3 regions of the Parvibaculum sp. MBR-TMA-1.3b-4.2 genome follow, and region 3 is predicted to be linked to each of the others. Evidence: riboswitches for the same ligand, from Rfam matches in the RefSeq annotation. Region 3 holds a riboswitch; each other region holds the start of a gene.
What was found. A riboswitch is a leader RNA that binds a small molecule or an ion and turns the genes downstream of it on or off. The one in region 3 is predicted to bind cobalamin.
Positions count from the first base shown of each region.

Region 1: it holds a riboswitch for cobalamin, as region 3 does, so the genes downstream of both, ACSSVQ_RS05145 (TonB-dependent receptor plug domain-containing protein) here and cobW (cobalamin biosynthesis protein CobW) in region 3, are expected to answer to the same signal.
Region 2: it holds a riboswitch for cobalamin, as region 3 does, so the genes downstream of both, ACSSVQ_RS00360 (hypothetical protein) here and cobW (cobalamin biosynthesis protein CobW) in region 3, are expected to answer to the same signal.

Region 1 covers NZ_JBRJHC010000001.1:1,038,250-1,044,743, reverse strand. Annotated here, with positions in the region: gene ACSSVQ_RS05150 (enoyl-CoA hydratase) at 1-20, shown strand, start outside; gene ACSSVQ_RS05145 (TonB-dependent receptor plug domain-containing protein) at 91-2,064, opposite strand; cobalamin riboswitch at 2,271-2,511, opposite strand; gene ACSSVQ_RS05140 (GNAT family N-acetyltransferase) at 2,525-3,061, opposite strand; gene ACSSVQ_RS05135 (glutathione S-transferase family protein) at 3,091-3,726, opposite strand; tRNA gene ACSSVQ_RS05130 (tRNA-Pro) at 3,862-3,938, opposite strand; tRNA gene ACSSVQ_RS05125 (tRNA-Gln) at 4,073-4,147, shown strand; gene hemP (hemin uptake protein HemP) at 4,436-4,606, shown strand; gene ACSSVQ_RS05115 (TonB-dependent receptor domain-containing protein) at 4,746-6,494, shown strand, end outside.
Region 2 covers NZ_JBRJHC010000001.1:56,247-62,740, forward strand. Annotated here, with positions in the region: gene ACSSVQ_RS00340 (GNAT family N-acetyltransferase) at 1-390, opposite strand, end outside; gene ACSSVQ_RS00345 (RidA family protein) at 453-920, opposite strand; gene aguB (N-carbamoylputrescine amidase) at 1,076-1,948, shown strand; gene ACSSVQ_RS00355 (GGDEF domain-containing protein) at 1,964-2,680, opposite strand; cobalamin riboswitch at 2,893-3,094, shown strand; gene ACSSVQ_RS00360 (hypothetical protein) at 3,213-3,752, shown strand; gene ACSSVQ_RS00365 (2-hydroxyacid dehydrogenase) at 3,786-4,751, opposite strand; gene ACSSVQ_RS00370 (EipB family protein) at 4,845-5,672, shown strand; gene ACSSVQ_RS00375 (DNA polymerase IV) at 5,674-6,494, opposite strand, start outside.
Region 3 covers NZ_JBRJHC010000001.1:1,423,349-1,429,842, reverse strand. Annotated here, with positions in the region: gene ACSSVQ_RS06905 (cobyric acid synthase) at 1-349, opposite strand, end outside; gene cobD (threonine-phosphate decarboxylase CobD) at 346-1,341, opposite strand; gene cbiB (adenosylcobinamide-phosphate synthase CbiB) at 1,338-2,318, opposite strand; cobalamin riboswitch at 2,361-2,568, shown strand; gene cobW (cobalamin biosynthesis protein CobW) at 2,684-3,739, shown strand; gene cobN (cobaltochelatase subunit CobN) at 3,739-6,494, shown strand, end outside.

The sequences.
Region 1 (6,494 bases), 390 kb from region 3:
CGAATTTCACCGGCCGCTGAACCCCGGCCAGAAAGAAAAATGCCCGCCCCAACAAGGGGCGGGCATAGTCGCGTTTAGGACGACGTGCCGTCAGAAGGAAACGGTCACACCTGCCAGTGCTTCGATGCCCGGGGCCTGGAAGCCATTGGCAGGCTCGTATTTCTGATCGAGCAGATTGTTGACCCGCGCCGTCAGCGTCACATTGTCTGTGAGCTTCTGCGACCCGGAGATGTTGACGATGGTGTAGGGCGTCGGGTTTAGGTAGTAGCCGAAGCCGTCGCGCGGAATGTCGCGATAGGGATCGATCCACTGAATATCCGTCGCAAGCGATGTGCCTTCCATCGGCTGCCAATCCGCCGTGAGGCCGATCTGGTGACGCGGGCGACGCGAGAACGCCGCCTGAAAGCTATCCGTCTTCAAAAGCGTGTAGGTGTAGTCGATCCGGGCCGACACGTTTTGCATCACGTCGAAACTGACGAATGCCTCGATCCCCTTGGCGGTAAAGCCGGGATCGTTTTGCGTCGTGGTGCCTGCCGAATTAGTCACGATCGGATCGTCGATCTGGGTCTGGAACCATGTGACGCCGGTCACAAGGGCATGATCGAAGAAGCCTTGCTCGATGCCCGTTTCCCAGCCGCGGCTCTTCTCGGGCTTCAGATTGGGGTTGCCCCGGAATACGCCGAAGCTGTTCGTTGAGAAACCATGGAGCTGATAGAGCGATGGCGTTTTGAAGCCTGTGCCATAGCTCGCCGTGAAGCGTGTATCGCTATCGGGCAGATAGTAGGCAGGCGCGATAGTGAAGGAGAAATGGTTGTCGTAGTCCACCGGCATGTCGTAGCGCAGATTGAGGTTCAGGAAGAGCTGATCGGCAAAGTTCAGATGCTCGCCCGCATAGACCGCAAACTGATCTCTGTCCGCTTTGCTTTGTTCATTGATCCGGTAGGTGGGACCGAAATCGCGGAAACCATGGGCTTCGTACTTTTCGTGCCGGTAGGTGGTGCCAAAGGAAAGCGTGTTCCAGTCAAGCAGATCATAGCTGTTGTCGAATGCGGCGTTGAGCGTTTCCGACGTAAAGGTCACGTCGTTGGAATAGATGGAGCCGCCTGCATCGGGCTGATCCTTGTTCTGGCCCTGCTGATGTAGATAACCGCCGGTCAGCGTCGGACGCCATTTGCCGCCGAAGAATTTTCCCGAGAGCTTGCCCGATATGAGCAGTTTTTGCTGGTCATATGTGCTGTTCGGGTTGTCGTAGAAGGGTGTGAAGGAGGCGTTCGATCCGTCTTCATCCGTATCGACCGAGCTGTCGACGAACTGCGCGAAGATGGAGCCTTTCACATTTTCGCCGAAACGCTGGCCGATATTGCCTGAGATGGAGGTGGTCTCGTTGCCGTCCTTCTCCTCAGGCTGTGTGCCGCGTATGCGGGCAGGCGTGATGTCGGAGCCGTCGGTCCGTTCATGCGAGGCGGCAAAATAGTAGTTGGTCGAGCCGAAACCGCCGCTCACCGAGCCATTTGCATTCAGTGTGCCCAGCGTGCCGCCTTCGATGCTGGCGTGTGTGGACAATGCGCCTGTGCCGGATTTGGTGATGATGTTAATGACGCCGCCGATTGCCTGGCTGCCATAGACGCCGCTTTGCGGACCGCGCACCACTTCGATGCGCTCCACATCGCCAAGCGAGATATTGGAGATCGAAGCCGCGCCGCTGGGAGAAGACGGATCTTCTAGCGGTAGCCCGTTCATCATCACAAGCGTTTGGTTGGAATTTGATCCCCGCATGAAAATGGACGTCTGGGCGCCATGCGGACCGCTCTGCACCACATTGAGGCCCGGCACGGTTTTCAGCGCATCGGTGAGGCGGAGATATTGATGCTCCTCGATGTCTTTCGCGGTGATGATCGTGTAGCTCGAGGTGACTTCCTTGGTGGGAAGCGGTTCGAGATTGCCGGTAATCAGGATGCCGTCGGAAATCCTGTCCGTTTCGGCATGAGCGCTGGCGGCAAAGGCAGTCGTGGCACTGGCGGCGACGGCAAGAAAGGCGATAGATCGCCGGTCGAATTTCAACATGGGTGGACCCCCCGTAACATGATCGCGGCAGACCCCGGCCGCAGGAACCGGTGGAGAGCGCGTATTTACGGGAAGCGAGAGAGAGCCGCTTGTCGGAAAACGCGGCAGGCGGCAGGCTGTCGGGAAAGGGGCCCGGCGACGCGCATCGACCTGACGCGTCACCATAAGCGGAAATCACCGCCCCGTTGGCACACCCCGGCCACCGGCAGATGACGCGCTTTCTGGCAGGTCTCCTGGCTTACGGGTCGTCGGCGGCGTTTCGCCTTCCCGGCCGATCCTGAAAAAGGACCAATGGCCAGTGGCATGTCATGAAACGCAGCCTCACCGATCACAGTTGCGGGGGCAGCCTGGGAATTGACGTGCATCGGCACGCCGCACCCTGTTCCCTCTTGCCTCTTCCTTCCGCCTTTCGGCTTGCGTGAAGAACCATGAAAGCGAGCGGCACTATAGGGGCGTGGTTTTAGGTGTCAAATGAGGGAGAGGCCGTGGCGATCCACACAAGCCCCCGCCACATGCCGCCATTATGGGCTTCCTCATAATCGAGTGAGGGGACGCGGATGAGGCCGAGCCGTTCCATCACCGCCTGCGACCGGAGATTGTCGGGCGCGGTATAGGCCAATACCTTTGTCAGGCCGCAACGCGCAAAGCCGTCCGCAAGCGCGGCCGACGCGGCTTCCGTTGCATATCCGTGCCCCCATGCTTCGCGTTGCAAGCGCCAGCCGATCTCGGTGTGCGGACCGAGAGGATGTCCCGGGCGCGAGGGCATGATGCCCGCATAACCGAGAAAATTGCCCGCAAAGGTTTCAATCGCCCAGCGGGTGAAGCCATGTGTCTCGTAGGCCATGACATAGCGATCGAACTTTTCATCGCTCGAACGCCTGTCGATAGGGCCGCCAAGATCATGCATGACCTCTGGATGAGCGTTAAGGGCGGCGAACGCGTCCCGATCCGGTTCGCGCCACTGCCGAAGTCTCGTCCGGGCTGTCTCGATCAGCATGACGGTACACGCTCATTTTGGGCCGACGGCTACGCCTTGGCGCTGGGCCGGGCCGAAACCGCTGCGTGCCAGCGCTTGAGGTCTTCATGCTCGGGCTTCGGCTCATGCTTCACCCATTTCGCGAAATCGACGCAGACGAGCGCTGTGATGTCGGCGAGGGAGAAATTGTCGACGGCGATATAATCCCGGCCTTTCAGGCGCTCGTTCAGGACGTTGAAGAAACGGGTGAGGCGTACAGACCCGCGCTCTGCGAGTTCGGGAATCTGTGCAAGATTGACGGGGCCGGGCAGGGCGCGGTCCGCCATGCCCTTGGAGGTGTTGCGCAGAACCTCGGCGATGGGCATCAAGCCTTCGAATTCGATCCGCGCATTCCAGCCCATCACCAGACCTTTTTCCTCCGGGGTGGTGCCCAGAAGCGCCGGCTCCGGCTTCACCGCTTCCGCCCAGGCCGCGATACCGAGATTTTCCGTGAGGATGGTACCGCTTTCGAGCTTCAGCGCCGGGACGGTGCAGGCGGGATTGATCTTCTTGTACGCGTCGGAAAGCTGCTCGCCCTTGGCAAGGTCCACCTGCACGTTTTCATGCTCGATGCCCTTTTCGGCGAGCAGGATACGCGCGCGGCGCGGGCTCGGCGCGGCTGTGAAGTCGTAAAGGACGGGTTTCATGCTTTTCTCCCTGAAGGCCGCTTGTCTGCGCGGATTGCCATGGGCGACATGATCCACATCCCGGCTGGCGATGCAAAGACACATCTGCGCGAGGGAGCAGGCAATTTGCGGGCAAGGGAAGGGGAAAACAGAGAATGGTCGGAGTGAGAGGATTCGAACCTCCGACCCCCTCGTCCCGAACGAGGTGCGCTACCAGGCTGCGCTACACTCCGACGTTCTCTGGAGGCGGGTTTATATCGCCTGTACGCGTACGCCGCAAGGCCGGATTCCGTGCTTTTCCGGGGCTCGTCGCAAGCGCCGCCGCTTGCGCGAGCAAAGCCATGGGGCTATGTTCCGGCCCTCTTTTTGGGGCGTAGCCAAGCGGTAAGGCAACGGGTTTTGATCCCGTCATGCGCAGGTTCGAATCCTGCCGCCCCAGCCAATCCGGTTCCGTGCCGGGTCAGTTCCGGATCCGCATCGGGCCGCTCCGGCTAAATCATCCCAATCCGTCATGAAAATCAGCCGTCGCCGGGCTCCCTCGGCCGCGGTTTTCTGTATATGACGCAATGCTTTGAGAGCTGCCTGTTTCTGCGTTGCAGCTAAGTGAGTTCATCCGCTCAAGATGCTATTGCAAATGACTCGCAGTAACGATACAAGGTCCGCAGTTACGAAGTCGGGGCTTTAGCCCGTTTTCTGGATCCCGGGATCCAGGCGGATTGTGCAGGGGCGGATGAGTAAGACAGAAGGAGCAGGGCCGGTGGATCGGCAAGAGCGGACGGCAACGCCCGTCATCCGTTCGGAAACCCTGCTTTCGACGCGCAAGGAAGCTGTGATCGAGCATCGTGGCGAGCACTACCTCTTGCGTGAAACCTCGAAGGGCAAATTGATCCTGACCAAGTAGAAGACCGGGCGCCGCCTGTACTCCGGACGGCGCTTCATCAATCGACAGTATCTCGTCCGAGCCAGCCACTGCCGGTCGCGCCTGCCGCGACAGATGTGCTCAGCCAGCCAGGACCTTTCCACCAGTGAAGGGGGCATCCATGTCTGGCAGCAGTCCGGCAGAATTTTTGAAGAAGCTTGCAACAAGTACCGCGCTTTGCAGCGTCGCGGCGATGGGGCTCGCCGCGCCGGCGATGGCGGAAGACGCCATCACCGCGCCGATCACCGTGACGGCGACGGGCAGCGGCATCACCGCCTATGAATATCCGGGCATGGTGACGGTCATCGACAAGGACGAGATCGACCTCAAACAGGCCTCCACACCGGACGATATTCTGCGCGACGTGCCGGGCGTGATGTTCACCGGCGGCCCGCGCCGCACCGGCGAAGTGCCGTCCATTCGCGGTTTTTCGGGCCCCGATGTGGTGATCCTGATCGACGGCGTGCGCCAGAACTTCAGTTCCGGTCATGATGGCCGCTTCTTCATCGACCCCTCCGTGGTGAACAGCGCCGAAGTGCTGCGCGGTCCGTCGTCGTCGCTCTATGGCAGCGGCGGCATGGGCGGCGTGATCGAATTCCGTACCATCGACCCGCTCAAGGCGCTCGCCGCGGGCGAAACGCAGACCTCGTTCGGTCTGGGCGGCCAGACGGCCAACCGGGAATATCACGCCACGGCAACCGCCATGTCGCGTCCCCTGGACGGTCTGGGCATCGTGGGCAGCCTGACGAAGCGTGAATCCGGTTCGATCGAACTCGGCAGCGGCTCGGAACTCGAATCGGATGACGATATCCTGTCCGGCTTCCTCAAGGGCTCCTACGACGCCGGCGGCGGACACAAGTTCACAGCAAGCTTCCTGCGCTTCGACAATGATGCCATCGAGCCGAATAACGGGCAGGCCAACGGCAACGATTATGCCGACAAAAACCTTGTCTCGGAAACCTACCGCCTGGGGTACGACTTCAATCCGGCCAGTGCCTGGGTGGACCTGAAATCGATTGCCTACTATCAGAGCTTCAAGGCCGACGAACTGCGCCTCGACAATAATGGCGTGGGGCCCGCGGGCGAGCTGCTGAAGCGTGACGTGGATACCTATGGTTTCCGAGTCGACAACCGCAGCCGCTTTTCTCTCACCGAGGATATCTTCACGACACTGACAATCGGTGCCGAGGGATACCACGACGAGCAGGAAGGAGCTGCGGGAGGCGGCGTACGCGGCGGCGTGCCCGATGCGGAAGACAGCTTCATCGGCGGTTTCGCACAGGCGGAAATCAACTGGACCAGGCCTTTCGGCTTCCTGCCGGGTGACCTCTATGTCGTTCCGGGTCTCCGCTACGACAGGTTCGAAAGTGAATCCTCTCAGGCCGGTGTAGACAATCAGGACAGCGCCTGGTCGCCACGCATCGGCGGGAGCTATATGCCAGTCGAATGGCTGAACCTGTTCGGCAGCTATTCGGAAGCTTTCCGGGCGCCGACGATGGATGAACTCTACAGCACCGGCGTGCACTTCACGTTTGCACCGGGCGACCTCGGGCCGGGAACGGCCGGTCATACCAACCGCTTTACGCCGAACCCCAATCTGAAAGCCCAGAAGACCGATACGTTTGAATTCGGCGCAGGTGTGACCTTCGACGATTTGTTGGAGGAAAATGATCGATTGGAGATCAAGGCGTCTCGCTACTACACGGACGGCGAAAACTTCATCGATCTGCAGGTGAACCAGCCGGCACCTTACGCGGCTTGCAGCCCCTTCGTACCGGGTGCGTGCGACGGCACCACGACCAGCGTCAATATTGCCGATGCCGAGCTTGATGGCGTCGAAGCCGAGGCACACTACGAGAATGATCGTATT
Region 2 (6,494 bases), 1.4 Mb from region 3:
GGTCGGGCCCGGCGGCACCAGAAGCCGCCGCCCCGTCACGGGCGTGAAGGGGATGGACACCTGCAATTTGGGATAGTAGCTGCCGCCGGCGCGCTCGAAGGCGTCCGCCCAGCCATAGTCGAAGACATATTCGCCCCGGCTATGGCTCTTCAGATACATGGGCATGGCGCCGGCCACGTTGCCCGCGCCGTCTTCGAGCAGCAGGTGGTAGGGCATCCAGCCGGTTGCGCGCGTGGCGGAGCCGCTTTCCTCCAGCGCGGAGAGGAAGGCATGGCGCAGAAACGGGTTATAGGGCTCGTCGGGCGGATTGGCGCAGGCGTCCCATGCCGCCGGATCGACCTCCGACAGGCTGTTCACTGCTCTGATAATGGCTTGTTCCGCGTCACCCATGCCCTGAATCTAAACGACCGGCACGCGGACGCAAAATCCCGTTATGGCAAGGTCGATCACGATCAGGCGATCTCCACCACCGCCTCGATCTCGGTCGTCATCTGGAAGGGGAGGCTCATCATGCCCACGGCGGAGCGGGCATGGCGGCCCTTGTCGCCGAAGATTTCCACCAGCAGGTCGGAGGCACCGTTGATGACGGTGGGGTGCTGGTCGAAATCGGGCGTGCAGTTGACGAAGCCGGTCAGCTTCACGATGCGCGTCACCCGGTCGAGATCGCCGCCACAGGCTTCCTTGAGCTGGGCGATCACGTTGAGGGCTGTCAGGCGGGCCGATTTGGCTGCGTCCTCGGCGGTATGGTCGGCGCCGACCTTGCCGATATATTCAAGTCCGTTCGGCCCGACGGGCCCTTGTCCGGAAATGAACACCTGATTGCCGGTGATGACGAAGGGCACATAGCTGCCGGCGGGCGCAGACGCCTTGGGCAGGTCGATCCCGAGTTCCTTGAGCCGTGTCTCGATCTGTCCAGCCATGTCATTCTCCCTTTATCGCGTGTTGGCACCGACCGCCTTTATAGCGAAACCGCCCCGGCCCGGCGAGGGCTGTTCGCCAAGATGACGCCTGTGCAGAGCGGTGTCGAAAGCTTATATTTCCAATCATAACGGATGCCATTCAAGGATGATGCGCCATGCGGGAAGTTACATTCGCGGCCACACAGATGGCCTGCACATGGGCGCGGGACGAAAATGTCGACCGCGCGGTCTCGCTGGTGCGGGAAGCGGCGGAAAAGGGCGCTCAGGCGATCCTCCTGCAGGAACTTTTCGAGACCCCCTATTTCTGCGTAGACCAGAAGCCGGAGCATTTCGAGCTTGCCGCCGAGGCGATGGAGCATGAGCTCATCAAGCGCATGCAGGAGCTGGCAAAGGAACTGAAGGTCGTCCTGCCGCTTTCCTTTTTCGAGCGCGCGCATCATGCCCATTTCAATTCGCTGGTGATGATCGACGCGGACGGCGAGGTGCTGGGCCTTTATCGCAAGAGCCATATTCCGGACGGGCCGGGCTATCAGGAGAAATATTATTTCTCGCCCGGCGATACCGGCTTCAAGGTCTGGGATACGGCCTATGGGCGGTTCGGCGCGGCGATCTGCTGGGATCAGTGGTTTCCGGAGTCGGCCCGCTCCATGGCGGTGCAGGGGGCGGAGGCGCTCTTCTATCCCACGGCGATCGGTTCGGAACCGCCGCCGGCGCCGCCCATCGACTCGCGCGATCACTGGCAGCGTGTCATGCAGGGCCATGCAGCGGCGAATATCGTGCCGCTGGTGGCGTCGAATCGTATCGGGAAGGAAGTCGGCGAGGAATGCGAGCTGACGTTTTACGGCTCGTCTTTCCTGGCCGGTCCGACCGGCGAGATCGTGGCCGAGGCCAGCCGCGACAAGCAGGAAGTCATCACGGCGACATTCGACCTGGACGAAATACGCAAGCGCCGCGTCGGCTGGGGCCTTTTCCGCGACAGGCGGCCGGAGCTCTATCATCCGATATCCGCGCATCACGGAAAGCCGTAAGGCCGGCGTTTTGCGTTACTCGTGCATGGTGAAGGGCACGATGCGCGGGCGCTGTTTCTTGGCGCGGTACATGGCGCGGTCTGCGCGGTCCATGAGGTCGTGACCGTCCGTTTCGCCATGATAGGTCGCCGTGCCAAGACTAGCCCTGACCGGCAGTTCGAGGTTCGAATAGACAGCCTTCAGTGAGTTGATGCCGCGCACGATGTCGCGGGCGCGCTCTCTGGCGGGGCGGATGTCGGCGCGCACGAAGATCAGGGCGAATTCGTCGCCACCCAGACGCGCGGCGAAGTCGGTCGCGCGGACGCTTCGCTTGAGATAGGCCCCCACCGCGCGCAGAACTTCATCGCCTGCCGCATGGCCGTGTTCGTCATTCACCGCCTTGAAGCCGTCAAGGTCGATAAAGGCGAGGACGCCGGTTTCGTGATAGCGCGCCGCGCTCATCAGATTGCGGTGAAGGATGTCCTGGAAGCCGCGCCGGTTGAGAAGGCCGGTCAGTTCGTCGGTCTGGCTCAGCGCTTCCAGCCGGTGGACGCGCTCATTGAGCTCCATAATGCGGTTTTCCGCTTCCCGCGCATAGGCAAGCGCGCGTTCCATCAGATGGCGGTCTGCGCCGCTGGAGGGGCTTGCCGACATCATGTCGTGAAAGCGCGCGGTCAGTGAATCGGATCTTTCGGCCACGACTTCGGGCGCCGCATAGCTTCCCATCGCCCCCAGATGATTTGTTCGTGCCATCTTTGTGTACCCCCAATCAGGTCCCTCGTACCGTTGCCACGGGACCAGTCCTGGATTTCAGCCTGAACGGTAGGAAGCAAGCAGCTTGCCAAGGGTGAAACACGCGGTTTTCTGCGGAAAAGTGTCGGCAAGGTTTCGGTAGGCAGGCAATTGCTGCCGGGTATGGTTCGTCTTGCTGGGAAGTTGTTTCCTTGACACGCGCGTATGGATCGCCACTCTCGGGACGTTACGGCGTTCCGCCTCATGGCGGGACAAGGGAATCCGGTGCGTTTTTCTAGACAAGGCCGGAGCTGCCCCCGCAACTGTAAGCGGTAAGTGATTGCCCATGATTTGCCACTGATGCCGACGCATCGGGAAGGCGGGCCATCGCATCGATCCGTGAGCCAGGAGACCTGCCGTAATCAAGATGATGTTCATTCCTCGGGCGGGGTGCCCCGAAGGCTGACGGCAGGCGGTGCCATCCGTTTTCCTTTCAGGCCTTCATGCATTCCCCCGACGAGAGCCCGGGTGGGGCGGAAAGGAAGACTTAAAGATGAATGATAACCGGCAATGGATTCTGTTCGGTGTCCTTGGCGCGGCGAGCGTGGGGCTGAGCTATGTGTTCACCTGCGCGATACCGTTTGCGGCACTGGCAACAGTCGCCGCCTTGAATATGAACCGCCGCGACGCATTGCTGCTTGTCGGTGCGGCGTGGGGTGTCAATCAGGCCGTCGGTTTCGGCCTTCTCGGCTATCCTCTTGCGACGAGCACGTTTCTTTGGGGCGCTGCGATCGGTGCGGCGGCTCTGTTGGCGACGCTCACCGTCTTCCAGGCACGATCCGTCATCTCGCGCTTCGGCGGCCTCGGCTCTGCGGCGCTTGGACTGATAGCGGCCTTTCTCGCATATGAGGCGGTGCTTTATATGATGGCACTCGCCATGCAATCGGGCTTCGGTGCCTTTACAGGCGAGATCATGCGGGAAATGTTCGCTGTGAACGTACTCGCGCTGGCGGGGCTCGTGGCGCTGCAAAAGATAGCGGCGTACGCCGGGATACAGGGATCCGGGCGCGGAACGCCTCACGCCGCGGGTTAAATCTCGATACAGGCCGGTCGATCTCTCTGTCCGTCAGGCGGTCACGAGATCGCCCGGCTTGTTTTCCTTGAAGAAGGCGTCGAGATTGTCGAGCGCGCGTTCGGCCATGGCGGTTCGGGTGCTCAGTGTCGCGCTGCCGAGATGGGGCAACAGGAAGACATTGCCCAGCTCGAGATATCCCCGGTGGAAATTCGGTTCGTTGTTGAAAACATCGAGGCCCGCCGCCGCCGGTCGTCCGGTCTTCAATCCCGCGATCAACGCCTCGTCATCCACAATGTCGCCGCGCGCCGTGTTCACCAGCACCGCATCGTCCGGTAACAGGGCGAGGCGGTCCGCATTCACCAGCCCGCGTGTTTCGGGCGTGGAGGCGCAGTTGATCGAGAGAACGTCTGCGACCTTGAAAAGCGAGTCCGCCGTTTCATGGAAGATGGCGCCCTCGGCCTCGCCGGGGTCGAGCGGGCGGCGGTTGTGGTAGTGGATTTCCATGCCGAAGGCACGGGCCTTGCGCGCCACCGATTTGCCGATGCGCCCCATGCCGAGGATCGCCATGCGTTTGCCGCTGACCTCGATGCCCAGCATGCCGGTGGGCGACCAGCTCTTCCATTCGCCCTGTCGAAGCATGCGTTCCGCCACGGTGGCGCCGCGCGCCGCGCCCAGCATCAGCAGGATGGCGATTTCGGCGGTTGCCTCGGTCAGCACATCCGGCGTGTTGGTGACGGCGATGCCGCGTGCTTGTGCGGCGGCGATGTCGATATGGTCATAGCCGACCGAGGCGGTGGCGATTATTTTTATCGAGGCGGGCAGGGCGTTTATGGCGGCCGCGTCGAGCCTGTCGGTCACCGTGGGCAAGAGGGCGTCGCAGCCTTGGGCGGCACGGACTAGCTCGTCGGTCGTTATCAGCCGATCGTCCTCGTTGAGGCGGACTTCATAGCTGTCGGCGGCGCGGGCTTGTGCCCGATCGGGCCATTTCCGGGTGATGAGAATTGTCGGGCGAGCCATTGTTCCATCCGCGATCTGCAAACCATAGATGATTGGTGTAGGCTCTCAGGCTGCGCCGGGGCAAGGCCCCGGGCTCTTGCGGGATTGAGATTCATGCACGTCAGACGCTTTCTTTTCGTTGCCGCCCTGGTCGCGGCGGGGCTTGCGGGCCTGGGTCACGGGGCCGGGGCCGCGCCTTTGCAGATGCATCGGGCGATTTACGACCTTTCGCTGCTCAAGGCCGACACGATGAGCGATATCGCCAACGTCTCCGGACGTATGGTGGTGGAGTGGCGGGGCGGGCCGTCCTGCGACGGCTATACCTCGCTCCAGCGGGTCGTTACCGATATGCGCTCCGACGAAGGGCTTTCGCGCAACGATGTCCGCCTGAGCACCTGGGAGGCGCTTGACGGCAAGAGTTTCCGTTATGAACGCCTGACCTATTTCAACGGCCAGCGTTCGGAAAAGGTGAGCGGGCGCGTCAGGAGCGATCCGGCGGCGGATGAGGCGTCGATTGCTATTGACGGCAAGCCGTCCGTGCCGCTTTCCGGCGCGGTTCTGTTTCCTGCCTCGGCGAATATCGCGCTGATCGACGCCGCGCAGGCTGGCGAAAAAATCGTCGCGCAGAAAGTGTTCGACGGGGCGGAAGAGAAGGCGACGCTTTCCACCGCTTTCATCGGCAAGCCCGTTCCGCCCGGCAAGGAAGCCCGGCGGGTCAAGATCCTGAACGCGGAAGCGGGCAAGCAGCTTACGGGGATGAAGGCCTGGCCGATGCGGGTCGCCTATTTCGAGGACGGGCCGGGCGACAGCGAACCGGAATTCCAGATGGCGTTTCGGCTCTTCCCCAATGGCGTGGTGACGAAACTGGAACTCGACTATCCGGATATGTCGCTTGCCGGGCACCTTGTGGGATTGGAATATTTCTCGCCGGGGAGCTGCTGACCTATTTTTTCGGTAGCGTTCGTCCGGAGATGATGGCGTCCTTCCCGAATTTGGCGCGCAGCTTGTCCATCGCGCGTTCAGCATCCGCCCGGCGCATGGAACCGGGGTCGAGCATGTCGGGCGGGTCGGCCAGATCGCCGTCGGTGAGCTGGGAAATGCCTATGCCGATGAGGCGGAACGGGGTTCCGTCCGCTTCGCGCGCAAGCATCGGCGAGGCCGCGCGATAGATGCGGTCGGCAAGCTGGGTGGGGTCGTGCAGCGTCAGGTTGCGGGTGCGCGACTTGAAATCGCCCGTCTTGAGTTTCAGGACGATGGTCGATCCGGCAAGCCCGGCTTCCTTGGCGCGCGCGGAAACCTTCTCGCAGAGCTTCCACAATGTGCGGTCGAGTTCGGCCTTCAATGAAATGTCGGTCTGGAACGTGACCTCGGTCGAAATGCTTTTCGTCTCATGCGATGGCTCGACGATGCGCGCATCCTGCCCGCGCGACAGCCGCCAGAGCCTGCGGCCCATGACGCCGTATCGGGCCATCAGGTCGTTTTCTTCCATATGCTGAAGCTGGCCGATATGGGTGATCCCCTGCGCGGAGAGCTTCGCATTGAGCGATTTGCCGACGCCCCAGATCATCGAGACGGGCTTTTCCGCGAGGAAGGCGATGGTCTCCACCTTGCCGATCACGGAGAAGCCGCGCGGCTTGTCGAGGTCCGAGGCCATCTTGGCAAGGAACTTGTTGTGGCTGAGGCCGATCGAGGCCGTGATGCCGATATCGGTTTCGATCCGCTTCACCAGCTTTGCCGCGCTGATCGCCGGGCTCGCATGGTGAA
Region 3 (6,494 bases):
CGCGCACGGCCTGAAGCAGTTTTGGTTTCAGGGCGTGATAATCCATGGCGCTGGCGTTGCCGATGGCACGTCCATGCAGGATCAACTGCGCGCCAACATCCGTTTGCGGTTTCAGCAGCACGGGGTTCATGTCGATGCGGGGTTCGACATTGCAGGCCAGTGCCTGCAGCGCCTGGGCCCGGCCGATCTCTCCGCCGTCGGCGGTGACGGCGGCATTGTTCGACATATTCTGCGGTTTGAAGGGAAGCACGCGAAGCCCGCGGCGCGCATAGGCGCGAGCGAGACCGGAGACGAGTACGGACTTGCCGACATCCGAGCCCGTGCCTTGAAACATCAGGGCGGCGCTCATGAGAAGCTCTCCAACGCCGCAGCAAGGCGGCGCGTCGTCTCCTCGCCGGACGGCAGGCCAAAGCGCAGCCAGCTTTCTGCATAGGGAAAGCGCCGTACATGAATGCCGTGCGATGAGAGGTGCCGGTGAAGCCGCGCTGCGTCGGGCGCGGTGGCCAGCCGATAGAGAGATGTGCCGCCGATAAGTTGAAGCCCGTTTCCGTCCAGCAATTTATCGAGTTGTGCAGCGGCCGCAGACAGGCGTTGACGCATATCCGCTACCCAGCCCGCATCGGCATAAGCGGTCGCGCCGACGGCAAGCGCCGCACCGCTCACCGACCATGGTCCGAAAGCGGCTTCCATCCTTCTGCGCAATGTTTCGGGTGCCAGAACGCCGCCGAGCCGAAGCCCGGCAAGCCCGAAAAACTTTCCGAAGGACCGCAACACGACGAGCCCCTCCATACCCCCATGCGCGGCCAGGCTGATCTCGGGCGCGACATCGGCAAAGGCTTCATCGACGACGAGCAATCCGTCTTTCGCCGCCTGTCGCCGCGCGAGATCGAGCAGCAGGTCGGAGGACATCTGTCTGCCGTCCGGATTGTTGGGATTGGTGATGACGATGACGTCGGACGCGAGGCCGGCGATATTGCCGACATCGATAGCCGTCACGCTATGCCCGGCCGTTCGCCATGCCTGCTCGTGTTCGCCATAGGTGGGCGAAGCGATAGCGACATGCGACCGGGAAACGAGAAGCGGCAGCAATGAAATGGCGATCTGGGTGCCGGGTGTGAGTAGAAGGCTGGATGGCGGCGCGCCAAGATAGGCAGCCATCTCCTCCCTGCACAGCACCTCGGCATCTCGCTGCGGAAGTCGTGTCCATGCGTCGTTAGGAACATGGACGGGGTAGGGCCATGGATTGATCCCGGTACTGAGGTCGACAAATGGTTGCGGTGCTTCGGGAAACGCGCTGCGCAGGCTCCCGAGGTCTCCGCCATGGACAAGCCTGGCCGTCATGCCGTGACCCCGGTTGAAACGGCTAACAGGGCCAACAGGAGAGCAAGCAATACCAAAGACCGTTTGTAGATGAGAAGCGCCTTGCGAATGTCGAGGGACGTGAGGTCCGCTGCGCCGTCGCCTAACCAGGCACCATCCGTCTGAACGGCACCATAACTTCTCGGGCCGCCGAGACGCACATCGAGTGCCCCCGCCATCGCCGCTTCCGGCCAGCCCGCATTGGGCGACACATGCTGCCCCGCATCGCGAAACATGATCGAGAAAGCTTTTCCTATGCGGCGCGTGGGCTGCGCGCTCACGGCGACAAGACAGCCGCAAACCCGTGCCGGGATCAGATTGGCCAGATCGTCCAGGCGGGCGGCAGCCTTGCCGAAATATTCGTATCGCGCGTTTCTGTGTCCGATCATGCTGTCCGCCGTGTTGATGGCCTTGTAGGCGATGAGGCCGGGAAGGCCCGTCACCGCGCACCAGAAAAGCGGCGCAACGATACCGTCCGAATAGTTCTCCGCAAGGCTTTCGATCGCCGCGCGCGACACGCCATGCTCGTCGAGTTCGGCCGGATTGCGTCCGACGATCCTTGAGACGGCGATCCGCCCGCCCGCGATCCCGTCTTTGTCCAGCGCATGTGCCACGTCGCGAATATGGTCGGCAAGACTCCGGCTAGCAATAAGCGTGCTTGCGATCAGTACTTCGCCGACCCAGCCGAAAGGAAGAGAAGAGAGGAACAGGTGAAGCGCATGGCCGGCGATAACGGAAAGCGCAACGAGCAGAACAACCAGACCGCATCCGCCTGCAAACCGCTTTCCGTCCCCCATGCTTTCGCGGTTCAGGAAAACATCGCCGGCGGCGATGACGCGCCCCATCCAGGTCACGGGATGACCGATCGCACGAAACAGCACTTGCGGATAACCGAAAAGGCTCTCCGCGACGAGAGCCAGAAGGGCGAGGGAAGGAGCGGCAAGCGACAGAACGATCATGTGGCGAGGGCGGTCCCGTTTGACACCAAAGGGGGGATGGTTTACCAGCAAAAGGCTTCCAGGTGGGCGTGAAAGCGCCTAAACGGGAACACGGTGCGCGCGAAATCGCAATGCCGTGGCTGCCCCCGCAACTGTAAGCACCGGCCGGGATAATGCCGCCATGATCGCCACTGGGAAACCGGGAAGGCGGCGGCGAAGCCCGGAAGAAAACGGTGCGAGCCAGGATACCGGCCTGAAGCCTGATGAACACCGTAGAGCCCGGGCGGGGCGAAACGGCGCACGGGTTTCTGTTGCCTGCTCCATGGAGCGGTGTCCGCTTTGGAAATCCCCGCCATTCCTGTCCGATGCATCACGCGAGGCATGGAATGAGCGAAACAGGCGAACCTCTCGGCAAGATACCGGCAACTGTCGTCACAGGCTTTCTCGGCTCGGGCAAGACGACGTTGATCCGTCACTTGCTGCAAAATGCGGGCGGACGGCGTATTGCGCTCATCATCAACGAGTTCGGCGATGTCGGGGTGGATGGCGATCTGCTCAAGGGCTGCGGGGAGGAGACCTGCGGCGAAGACGATGTGGTGGAGCTGGCCAATGGCTGCATCTGCTGCACCGTCGCAGACGATTTCCTGCCCACCATGCAGAGGCTTTTGGAACGGCGACCGCTGCCCGACCATATCGTGATCGAGACCTCCGGCCTCGCTCTGCCGAAGCCTCTGGTGAAGGCCTTCAACTGGCCGGAAATCCGCACGCGCGTGACGGTCGGCGGCGTTATCACGCTGGTCGATTCTGCCGCGCTCGCCGAGGGGCGTTTCGCGAGCGACGAAGCTGCCGTGGACCGGCAGCGCCAGGCCGACGAGATGCTCGATCATGAAAGCCCGCTCGAAGAACTTTTTGAGGATCAGCTTCTCTGCGCCGACATGGTCATCATGAACAAGGCCGATCTTGTGGCACCGGAAAAGCTGGACCAACTGGAAGACGGCCTGCGGGAAGAAGTGCGCTCGAGTGTGAAGTTCCTGCGTTCCGAAAATGCTGCCGTGAGCACGGATGTTCTGCTGGGGCTCTCCTTCGCGGTGGAGGAAGACCTCGATGCGCGCCCGTCCCATCATGACGCCGAAGGCGATCACGACCATGACGATTTCGAGAGTTTCGTCGTAGAGGCGGGCGAGATCGCCGATGCCGGGTCTTTGGCGAACGCGCTCCGGCCCGTGCTGGAAACGCATGACATATTGCGGCTCAAGGGATTTGCCGCCGTTGAGGGAAGCGGGATGCGGCTTGCCGTGCAGGCTGTTGGCCCTCGCATCCAGCATTATTTCGACCGGGACTGGCAGGACGGTGAGGCTCGGCGCTCCCGTTTCGTCGTGATCGGCGAGAAGGGCATAGACAAAGCCGAGACTCGCGACGCGTTGCGGGAGGCGATTGGCTGATGCATCTGCTCGCGGTCCAGCCCGGCGACATTTCGGATGGCTCTGAGGCTGTGGATCTCGGGCAGACGGCTGGCGATATCGTCGTTCTGTCGGCGGCGGATTCCGACCTCGCGTCGCTGGTCGCTGCGCGCAAGACGTTGGGAGCGGGTTTTCCGGAACTACGCCTCGCCAATTTCCTGCAGCTTCAGCATAATCTTTCCGTCGATCTCTATGTCGAAAACGTGATCGAGACTGCGCGTTTCGTCTGCATACGGCTTCTCGGCGGGTCGCGGTACTGGCCTTATGGCCTGTCGGAAATCCGACGTGTCTGTGCAGAGCGCGGCATTCCGCTTGCCGTGGTGCCGGGGGACGACCAGCCGGACAGCGAACTGGCCGCCTGGTCGAGCGTGAAGGGCGAGAGCTATATGCGGCTCTGGTCCTATCTGGCTTATGGCGGTGTCGCGAATGCTGCGAATTTTCTGCGCTACCTGCGCTCGCAGATCGACCTGTCCGGGGAAAACGACTGGCAGGAGCCGGTACCGCTGCTCAATGCCGGACTGTACTGGCCGGGTCTCGACCGGCCTTCAATGAACGATATCCGGGCGCACTGGAAGGAAGAGGCGCCTGTAGCGCTCGTCACCTTTTATCGGTCGCTGGTGCAGTCGGGCGCGACGCAGCCGGTAGATACGCTTGTCGAGGCGCTGCGTGGGCATGGCCTGAATCCGCTCCCGGTTTTCGTGCAGAGCCTGAAGGACCCCTTCTGCGAAACCCTGCTCGAAGAGCTTATGGGCGAGATGAAGCCCTCGATCGCGCTTAACCTGACGAGCTTCGCCGTTTCCGTGCCGGGGCGGCAACGCCGCGCGTCGGTGCTGGAGAAGGCGAATTGTCCTGTGCTGCAGGTGATCCTGTCCTCGCAGAACGAAACCAAATGGCGTGAAGGACTGAGCGGGCTTTCCGCGCGCGACATCGCCATGAATGTCTCCTTGCCCGAGGTGGACGGGCGGATCATCACCCGCGCCATCGGCTTCAAGGCCGAGATGGAATTCGACCCGACGGCGCAATGCCCGGTGGTGGGTTACAGCTGCATCGAAGATCGCGTGACCTTTGTCGCGGCGCTGGCTGAAGGATGGACGCGCCTCGCGGCAACGTCTGCCGCCGAAAAGAAGGTCGCGGTCGTTCTCGCCAATTACCCCAATCGGGATGGACGCATCGGCAATGGTGTTGGCCTCGACACGCCGCAAAGCACACTCGTCATGCTGCGCCACATGAAAGCGCAAGGCTATGTGATCGATGCCTTGCCGGACGACGGCAACGCGCTGATGAAGGCTTTGATCGCGGGCCCGACGAATGCGTTAACCGACCGGGAGAGCCGCAAGGGTGGCGTAGGGCTCGATCTCCGAACCTATCGGCATTTCTTCAAAACCCTGCCCGGCAAACTTCGTGAGGAGGTTATCGCCCGCTGGGGGATGCCGGAGGACGATCCGTTTGTTTCGGGGCGGGAGGACCGGAAGGAATTCCGTTTACCTGCCATTGAGTACGGCAATGTCGTGGTCGGTATCCAGCCCGCGCGCGGATATAATATTGATCCCAAGAGCACCTATCACGACCCGGCCCTCGTACCGCCCCATAGCTATTTTGCATTTTATTGCTGGTTACGAGAAGTGTTCGACGCTCACGCCGTCATCCATATGGGCAAGCACGGCACGATGGAATGGTTGCCCGGCAAGTCTATCGCCTTGTCGGAAACATGTTTTCCGGATGCCGTGTTCGGCCCCTTGCCGCATCTCTATCCGTTCATCGTCAACGATCCTGGCGAGGGGACGCAGGCAAAGCGTCGCGCTCAGGCCGTCATCATCGACCACATGACGCCGCCGCTGACGCGGGCGGAGATATACGGCCCCTTGCGCAATCTCGAAGCGCTGGTAGACGAGTATTACGAAGCCGCCAACGTCGATCCGCGGCGCATGGATCTGTTGCGCAAGGAGATCCTGGACCTCGCCCGCTCGGCCGGCCTTGATCGGGATTGCGGTTTCGATGACGGCACAGCGGAGGACGACGCCCTTTCCAAACTCGACAATTATCTTTGCGAGTTGAAGGAAATGCAGATCCGCGATGGGCTGCACGTCTTCGGTCGCTCGCCCGTTGGCAGGTTGAAAACGGATACCCTGGTCGCGCTCACGCGCACGCCGCGCGAGGCGGGGCAAGGTGAAAACGCATCGTTGCTCCGAGCGCTCGCGACCGATCTCGACCTCGGTCCTTTCGACCCGCTCGATTGCAACCTCGGCGATCCTTATGAAGGTCCGACGCCCAATCTCCTGCGGTCGCGGGGCGAGGGCGTCTGGCGCAGCAATGGTGACACACTCGAACGGCTGGAAGCGCTCGCGGCAGAGCTTGTCTCGGGCGAGGAGGTCTGCCCCGCGGAATGGCCGGCCACGGCGCAGGTACTGCGCGGCATCGAAACGACGATTGCGCCTGATCTGGCTGCCTGCGGCGAAGCGGAACTCGACGCGGTGATAATTGGTCTCGATGGGCGTTTCGTCATGCCGGGACCGTCCGGCGCGCCGACGAGGGGGCGGCCCGAAGTCCTGCCGACCGGTCGGAACTTTTACTCGGTGGACAGCCGCGCCGTGCCGACACAGACGGCCTGGACGCTGGGTTGGCGCTCGGCGCAGCTTCTTGTGGAAGACTATCGCCAGCGTCATGGGCGGTGGCCGGAAGCAATGGCGATTTCGGCGTGGGGCACCTCGAACATGCGCACCGGCGGCGACGACATCGC